One region of the Streptomyces sp. NPDC058045 genome, then DNA from elsewhere that is predicted to be linked to it. Evidence: riboswitches for the same ligand, from Rfam matches in the RefSeq annotation. Region 1 holds a riboswitch; the other holds the start of a gene.
What was found. Region 1 has a riboswitch for glycine ahead of gcvP (aminomethyl-transferring glycine dehydrogenase). Riboswitches for the same ligand answer to the same signal wherever they lie in the genome.
Positions count from the first base shown of each region.

Region 1 (4,427 bases):
TCATCAGCGTGCCGGCCACCGGGAAGGACATGGTGGGCGCGTGGAAGCCGTAGTCGATGAGGCGCTTGGCGACATCGTCCACGCTGACCCCGGTCGCCTTGGTGAGGGGCCGCAGATCCACGATGCACTCATGCGCGACGAGGCCCGCGGGGCCGGTGTAGAGCACCGGGTAGTGCGGCTCCAGGCGCTTGGCGATGTAGTTGGCGCCGAGCACCGCGACCTGCGAGGCGCGCTTCAGCCCCGCCCCGCCCATCAGCCGCACATACGCCCAGGAGATCGGCAGGATCCCGGCCGACCCCCACGGCGCCCCGGAGATCGGGCCGACACCGGTGGCCGGTCCGGCGGCCGGCTGCAACGGGTGGTTCGGCAGATACGGCGCCAGATGGGCGCGGACACCGACCGGGCCGACGCCGGGACCGCCACCGCCGTGCGGGATGCAGAACGTCTTGTGCAGGTTGAGGTGGGAGACGTCACCGCCGAAGTGGCCCGGCTTGGCGAGGCCGACCAGCGCGTTGAGATTGGCGCCGTCCACATAGACCTGGCCGCCGGCGTCGTGCACCGCGGCGCAGATGTCGGCGACATGCTCCTCGAAGACACCGTGCGTCGACGGATAGGTGATCATCAGGACGGCCAGCTCGTCCCGGTGGCGGTCGATCTTGGCGTGCAGGTCCTCGATATCGACCTCGCCGTCCTCGGAGGTCTTCACCACGACCACCTTCATGCCCGCCATCACCGCGCTCGCCGCGTTGGTGCCGTGCGCGGAGGACGGGATGAGGCAGACGGTGCGGCCGGTGTCGCCGTTCGCCCGGTGGTAGCCGCGTACCGCGAGGAGGCCGGCCAGCTCGCCCTGGGATCCGGCGTTGGGCTGGAGGGACACCTTGTCGTAGCCGGTGAGCTCGGCGAGGCGCTCCTCCAGCTCGCGGATGAGGGTGAGGTAGCCCTGCGCCTGGCCGATGGGGGCGAAGGGGTGCAGCGCGCCGAACTCGGGCCAGGTCACCGGCTCCATCTCGGTGGTGGCGTTGAGCTTCATGGTGCAGGAGCCGAGCGGGATCATGCCCCGGTCCAGCGCGTAGTCCCGGTCGGCGAGGCGGCGCAGATAGCGCAGCATGGCCGTCTCGGAGCGGTGCTGGTGGAACACCGGGTGGGTGAGGTAGTCGCCGGTGCGCAGCAGGGCCGCGGGCAGCGCGTCCCCGGTCGCCTCGTCCAGCGCCGCGGCGTCGGCCTCCACCCCGAAGGCGGTCCACACCGCGCAGAGCCGGCCGCGGGTGGTGGTCTCGTCACAGGCCACGCCGACGTGGTCCTGGTCGACGAGGCGGAGGTTGACCCCTTCCTCGCGGGCGGCCGTCACGATCTGCCCGGCCCGGCCCGGCACCCGCAGCGTCAGGGTGTCGAAGAAGTCCTGGTGCACCACCTCGACCCCGCCCGCCCGCAGCCCCGCGGCGAGCAGTGCCGCGTACCGGTGGGTGCGGCGGGCGATGGTGCGGAGCCCGTCCGGCCCGTGGTAGACGGCGTAGAGCCCGGCCATCACGGCGAGCAGGACCTGCGCGGTGCAGATGTTGCTGGTGGCCTTCTCCCGCCGGATGTGCTGCTCCCGCGTCTGAAGCGCCAGCCGGTACGCCTGGTCCCCGTCTGCGTCGACGGAGACACCGACGAGGCGCCCCGGCAGATTGCGGGCGAACTTCTCCTGGACCGCCATGTATCCGGCGTGCGGCCCGCCGAAGCCCATCGGCACCCCGAACCGCTGGGTGGTGCCGACGGCGATGTCCGCACCCAGCTCACCGGGCGGCGTGAGCAGGGTGAGCGCCAGCAGATCGGCGGCGACGGTGACGACCGCGCCCAGCCCGTGGGCCTGCTCGATCACCGGCCGCAGATCCCGCACCGCACCGGAGGCCCCCGGGTACTGGAGCAGCACCCCGGTCACCCCGCGCTCGGCTACCTCGGCGGGGATGCCCTCGGAGAGGTCGGCGACGACGACCTCGACGCCCGCCGACTCGGCCCGGGTACCGATCACGGCGATGGTCTGCGGCAGAGTGTCCGCGTCCACCAGGAACACACCGTTCTTGACCTTGCCGACGCGCCGGGACAGCGCCATCGCCTCGGCGGCCGCGGTGCTCTCGTCCAGCAGCGAGGCCCCGGCGGTGGGCAGCCCCGTCAGCTCCGCCACCGTCGTCTGGAAGTTCAGCAGCGCCTCAAGCCGCCCCTGCGAGATCTCCGGCTGATACGGCGTGTACGCGGTGTACCAGGCCGGGTTCTCCATCACGTTGCGCAGGATGACCGGCGGGGTGTGGGTGCCGTAGTAGCCGAGGCCGATCATGGAGTCCAGGACCTCGTTGCGGTCGGCGAGCGAGCGCAGCTCCCCGAGGACCTCGGCCTCGGTACGGGCGTCCGGCAGGTCGAGCGCCGCCGCCTGCTTGATCACATCGGGTACCGCGGCGGCCGTCAGCTCGTCGAGGGAGCCGTAGCCGACATGGGCGAGCATCTTGGCGCGGGCTTCGGTGTCGGGGCCTATGTGGCGCTGCTCGAACGGCGTGCCCTGTTCCAGCTTGGCGAGCGGGATGCGGTTGGCGGTCATATGCGGAGGCCTCCTGGTCTGACGCGACCTGTGAGGGCACCACGGCACGGGTGCCCGTACGGCCTCCCCCTCTGTCATCTCGACCTGAGAGCTTCACCGGTCCGCTCGGAGCGCCCCGGCTTTCACCGTCGGTGAGAGCGGAGGCCGTGGACTCCCGCCCTGCTTTCCAGAGTGACCTCGTCCGTGCGGTACTTGTGCCTGAGAGTTTCCGGGGAGGATTTGCTCCTTCGGCGCCCCCCGGCCTGGGCCGGAGGGCTCTCCCGCACGGGGTCGGCAGCCACCGCCAGCCTACCAGCGGGCACTGTCACCGATCCCCCGAGTGGCCGCCCGCCGCATTCTGCCTTTTGGTAGTGGTGACGGAGGAGTTCGTCCGCGTGACGGACGTGCTGCGAGCAGCGGGAGTGCCTGTGCAGACCGACATCGATCCGCGCCAACTCATCGGCCGCAAGGCCTTCGACCGCACCGGGACGAAGATCGGCACCATTGACGAGGTGTACCTGGACGACGCGACCGGCGTCCCCGAGTGGGCTGCCATCAGGACCGGGCTGTTCAGCCGGGACGCGTTCGTGCCGCTGGAACCGAGCAGTCTGGTCGAGGGCGCACTACGGGTGCCCTTCGACCGCTCACTCGTGAAGGACGCCCCGGACTTCGGCGTGGGCCGCCACCTCTCCCCCGAGCAGGAGCTTCAGCTCTACCACCACTACGGGCTGGACACGGCGGCCCCTCCCCCGCCCGAGGACCGCGACTTCGGGCGGCTCGCGGGCGACGGCCCGGACTCCGGCGACTGACCACCGCCGTCCGGCTCGCCCCCGTCCCGCTCCGGCACCAGCGGCAGCGGCTCGGAGGGCGTGAGACCGGGGTCGCCGGTACGGAAGGTGCGGACCCGGCCCGGCGGTGAACCGGGCGTCTCGAAGCGGACGGTGACCCGGCCGACCCCACTGCCCTGCACCCAGCCAGGCCCGTACTCGACGTGCACCACATCGCTCCCGGCCATCCAGTGCGGCTCGTCCGGGGGGACCTCGGCCGGGACCGGCTCCGTACGCGCGGGTCCATGGTCGTCGGCGTCCGGCGCGGCCTCGTGGCGGGGTGGCTGATCGGGGGGCGGCTGGGCGTCCGGTGGGTGCGCGAGCGGCCCGGCCGTGTCCCCGGTGGCCTCGGATCTGGCGTGCGCGGCCTGGGCGAAGAGGTCCTCCTGCGTGAAGTCGGCCAGCCCGCTGACGCCGACCCCCAGCAGCCGCACCCCGCCCGTGGTGTCCACCGACTCCAGCAGCCGCGCCGCCGCCTCCCGCACCACCCCCGGATCGTCCGTCGGCCCGCGCAGCGTCTCGGAACGGGTCAGCGTGGAGAAGTCGTACCGCCGCACCTTGAGGACGACCGTACGGCCGGAGCGAGCCGCCGCACGCAGCCGGGCCACGCAGCGGTCGGCGAGCCGCTGCACCTCCAGCCGGATCCGCACCCGGTCATGGATGTCAAGGTCGTAGGTGTCCTCCACGGAGACCGACTTGGCGTCCCGCTCGGCCACCACCGGCCGCTCGTCCCGGGCCAGCGCCATCGCGTACAGCGCCGTGCCGTGCGCCCGCCCCAGCAGCCGCACCAACTCGTCCTCCCCGGCCTCGGCGATCTCCGCGACGGTGGTGATACCCGCGCGCCGCAGATGGTCGCCGGTGGCAGGGCCGACGCCGGGCAGGGTCCGCACCGGCATCGGACCGAGCAGCCCCCGCTCGGTGCCCGGCTCGATCAGTACCAGACCGTCCGGCTTGGCCTGCTCGGAGGCGATCTTGGCGAGCATCTTGGAAGCCGCCAGCCCCACCGATCCGGTCAGGCCCGTCACCGCCCGTATCTCCGCCCGCAGCCG
Region 1 covers NZ_JBHVRR010000049.1:9,437-13,863, reverse strand. The annotation lists gene gcvP (aminomethyl-transferring glycine dehydrogenase) at 1-2,572, opposite strand, end outside; glycine riboswitch at 2,749-2,845, opposite strand; gene ACFVST_RS23965 (PRC-barrel domain-containing protein) at 2,980-3,360, shown strand; gene ACFVST_RS23960 (DNA polymerase IV) at 3,273-4,427, opposite strand, start outside.

Region 2 (4,427 bases), on a different contig from region 1:
CAGGTCCTGGGTGACGTCCAGCAGTACCAGGTTGACCGGCCAGGGAACGGGGACCCGGCCCAGGGCCCGGCCCAGGGCGTCCATCGCCGCGTCCCGGTCGGCCGGTTCGGCGCCGCTCAGTTCCACGCCGACGAAGAGCACCGGGTCGCCGCCCTCGATACTGGCCAGGCAGCGGCGGGCGGTACGCACCACACCCGTCGCGGCGAACTCCGCGGAGGCCGCGGAGAGGAAGTCCACCGGGTCCTCCTGCCAGTCCGGTGGGTAGAGCCGCACCCGGCCGCCGGTGAGCGGCCCGTCGAGTTCGCTGCGTCCGCTACGGCAGAGTTCGGCCACCGCGGGCGGCGGCAGCGGGATGCCGACGGTGCCGTCCGGGTTGACGGCGATGCCGAGTTGGGGCGGCAGGCCGCGGGCGAACTCCACCGCGGGCGCCACCGTGTACCCGAGTCCCTCCCCTGTCACCTGACGGAACTGCTGCTCCGAGCTGAAGACGGGGACATAGGCCTGCCCGTCCATCTCCAGGGTGGGCAGGTCCAGGGTGCCGCTCTCCGGGCCGCCGCCGTTGGGCAGCGGTATCCACAGCGGGCTGCGGCCCAGTACCTCCAGGATGCGTGCCGCGGCGGACGGTCCCGCGCCCAGGCCGGCGGCGAGCACCTCCTCCAACTCGTTGCCCGGCCAGCCCATATGGGGATGGGTCATGGCCTGCCCCGGTATGTCCATACTCTGCTCTACCGCCTGTCCCTCACTGCCTGCTGCCAGCGCACCCTAACCGGTCCCCCGCCGCCCGCACCCCCCGGTCGCCGGCTCGCTACCCGCAGGGGGGATCCGCTCCGGGGCCGAAGGCGATGGTGTGCAGGGAGTCCGCGGCCGGGCGGTCCAGCAGCACCGCGGAGGCACAGCCCGGGGGCGGGGTGCCCGCCTCCAGCCCGGCCAGCAGTGCGCGCAGCGCCCGCCGGTGCCGCGCGAAGGCGTAGCGGGAGACGCCGCGGCCGCGGGCCTGCTGGCCGGCGCGTGCGGTGCGGGGGGTGACGTCGAGCAGCAGCAGATGCAGTCGCCGGCCGCGGCGGGCGGCCTCCCGGGCGAGCCAGCGGCGCACCCAGCGCTGGGTGCCGCAGTCGTGCACCACCACGGCGCCGCCGCCCCGCAACACCCGCCGCAGCCCGGCGAAGTGCGCGATCCGCACCAGCGGCCGGTACAGCGGATACGGCAGCAGCGGGCCGAGGCGGCGGGCCCAACTCTCGCGGGTGTCCTGGGAGTCGACGCACACCCCGTCGACCGCCCGCCGTATCAGCGTCGACTTGCCGCTGCCCGGCAGCCCGGACACCACCACCACATCCCCCTCCCCGAACCACAGCCACCCGGGCCCCCAGCCGCCGAGCCCCCGCAGATCCCGTACGCGGGGCCGACGCGGACCGGGTAAGAGGGGGAGCGGCGTCCGGGGTCCCGGCGGCCCCATCGCCTCCGCCGCTCCCCCCGTGCCGTCGACCGCCTCGTCCGCCGTACCGCCCACCGGCCCGCCTCCCCTGCTCGCCGCCCGCGACGGCCCTCCGCACAGGGCGCGCCCCCAGGAGTGTAAAGAGACAGTAATGCGGCACAAGTCCCCCTGGTGCAAAGGCCGGTGGCGCTGCCGTACTCCGCGGACTCCCGGCCTCCGGACCGCGCAGGTGAACGCCGCCGCACCCGCCCCCGTTCCGGTCCTCCCCCGCACCTGCCGCGCGGCCGCACCGGCGTGCAATGATGAGCGCGCCAACTCCATACCGGCCGCTTGAATCCGCGCGGGAGAGCCCCCGGCCGCACGCCGGGGCGCCGAAGGAGCAAGTCCCTCCCTTGAATCTCTCAGGCCCCCGATACCGCGCGGGCGAGGCACATCTGAAAAGCGGGCCGCCCGGCACGGCGGCCCCACCCACGGTGCAAGCCGGGATCCGCCGCACGGGCCTCCCGGCGAACCTCTCAGGTTCCGATGACAGATGGGGAGGAACGTCCTCGCCGTCACGCCTCCGGGAGCAGCGCCCATGACCGACAGCCCTCGCCGTACCGCCCTCGACGCGGTGCACCGCGCCCTCGGCGCCACCATGACCGACTTCGCCGGCTGGGACATGCCACTGCGCTACGGCAGCGAACGTGACGAGCACACCGCCGTCCGCACCCGCGCCGGGCTCTTCGACCTCTCCCACATGGGCGAGATCACCGTCACCGGACCCCAGGCCGCCGACCTCCTCGGCTACGCCCTGGTCGGCAACATCGCCACCGTCAAGCCCGGCCGCGCCCGCTACACCATGATCTGCCGCGAGGACGGCGGCATCCTCGACGACCTGATCGTCTACCGGCTCGGCGACACTGAGGACCCGACGTACCTCGTCGTCGCCAACGCCTCCAACGCGCAGACCGTCCTGGACGCCCTCACCGAGCGCGCCGCCGGTTTCGACGCCGAGGTCCGCGACGACCGGGACGCCTACGCGCTGCTCGCCGTGCAGGGCCCCGCCTCCCCCGGCATCGTGGCCGCCCTCACCGACGCCGACCTGGACGGCCTGAAGTACTACGCGGGCCTGCCCACCACCGTCGCCGGGGTGCCGGTGCTGCTGGCCCGCACCGGGTACACCGGCGAGGACGGCTTCGAACTGTTCGCGGCGCCGGAGCACGCGGAAAAGCTGTGGCGGGCGCTCACCGACGCCGGGGCGGACGCGGGCCTGGTGCCCTGCGGTCTGTCCTGCCGCGACACCCTCCGCCTGGAGGCCGGAATGCCGCTCTACGGGCACGAGTTGAGCACCGCGCTCACCCCCTTCGACGCGGGTCTCGGCCGGGTCGTGAAGTTCGAGAAGGAGGGCGACTTCGTCGGGCGGGCCGCGCTCTCGGCGGCCGCGAAGCGGGCCGAGTCGGCGCCGCCGCGCAAGCTGGTCGGCCTGGTCGCCGAGGGCCGCCGGGTGCCGCGGGCCGGGTACCCGGTGGTCGCCGGCGGCGAGGTGATCGGCGAGGTCACCTCCGGCGCCCCCTCCCCCACCCTCGGCAGGCCCATCGCCATGGCCTATGTGGACGCGGCCCACGCCGCACCCGGGACCACCGGTGTCGGCGTCGACATCCGGGGCAGCCACGAGCCGTACGAGGTCGTGGCGCTCCCCTTCTACAAGCGGCAGAAGTGACGCCGCACCCCCTCGCACGGGGGACGTGACGCGGCCCATACGCTCCGTCTCGCATCGCAAGACCATCCGTTCACCAGCACTGCCCCGCGTACAGGAGAATTCAGGTCATGAGCAACCCCCAGCAACTGCGCTACAGCAAGGAGCACGAGTGGGTCTCGGGCGCCGAGGACGGCGTCTCGACGGTCGGCATCACCGAGTACGCGGCCAACGCGCTCGGCGATGTCGTCTACGCCCAGCTCCCCGAGGTCGGTTCCACCGTCACCGCGGGCGAGACCTGCGGTGAGCTGGAGTCGACCAAGTCGGTCAGCGACCTGTACGCGCCGGTCACCGGCGAGGTCACCGCGACCAACGACGATGTGGTCGGGGACCCCTCGCTGGTGAACTCCGCCCCGTTCGAGGGCGGTTGGCTGTTCAAGGTACGTGTCTCGGAGGAGCCGGGCGACCTGCTCTCCGCCGACGAGTACGCCGCGTTCTCGGGCAACTGAACCCGCCCGGGCGCTACCGAGACCGACGCGATAGGGATCGTGATGTCGCTTCTCAACACTCCCCTCCATGAGCTGGACCCGGATGTCGCCGCCGCCGTCGACGCCGAGCTCCACCGCCAGCAGTCCACCCTCGAAATGATCGCCTCGGAGAACTTCGCTCCGGTCGCCGTCATGGAGGCGCAGGGCTCGGTGCTCACCAACAAGTACGCCGAGGGCTACCCCGGCCGCCGCTACTACGGCGGCTGCGAGCACGTCGACGTGGTCGAGCAGATCGCCATCGACCGCGTCAAGGCGCTGTTCGGCGCCGAGCACGCCAACGTGCAGCCGCACTCCGGTGCCCAGGCCAACGCCGCCGCGATGTTCGCCCTGCTCAAGCCGGGCGACACCATCATGGGGCTGAATCTGGCGCACGGCGGCCACCTCACCCACGGCATGAAGATCAACTTCTCCGGCAAGCTCTACAACGTGGTCGCCTACCACGTCGACGACAACACCGGCCAGGTCGACATGGCCGAGGTGGAGCGCCTCGCCAAGGAGGCCAAGCCGAAGCTGATCGTGGCCGGCTGGTCGGCGTACCCGCGCCAGCTCGACTTCGCGGCCTTCCGCCGGGTCGCCGACGAGGTCGGCGCCTATCTGATGGTGGACATGGCGCACTTCGCCGGTCTGGTCGCGGCGGGCCTGCACCCCTCGCCGGTACCGCACGCCCATGTGGTGACCACCACCACCCACAAGACGCTCGGCGGCCCCCGCGGCGGCGTCATCCTGTCCACCGCGGAACTCGCCAAGAAGATCAACTCGGCGGTCTTCC
Region 2 covers NZ_JBHVRR010000035.1:18,283-22,709, forward strand. The annotation lists gene ACFVST_RS20875 (enhanced serine sensitivity protein SseB) at 1-717, opposite strand, end outside; gene ACFVST_RS20880 (AAA family ATPase) at 806-1,453, opposite strand; glycine riboswitch at 1,764-1,860, shown strand; gene gcvT (glycine cleavage system aminomethyltransferase GcvT) at 2,010-3,134, shown strand; gene gcvH (glycine cleavage system protein GcvH) at 3,242-3,619, shown strand; gene glyA (serine hydroxymethyltransferase) at 3,662-4,427, shown strand, end outside.
Region 2: another riboswitch for glycine. It lies ahead of gcvT (glycine cleavage system aminomethyltransferase GcvT); the one in region 1 lies ahead of gcvP (aminomethyl-transferring glycine dehydrogenase).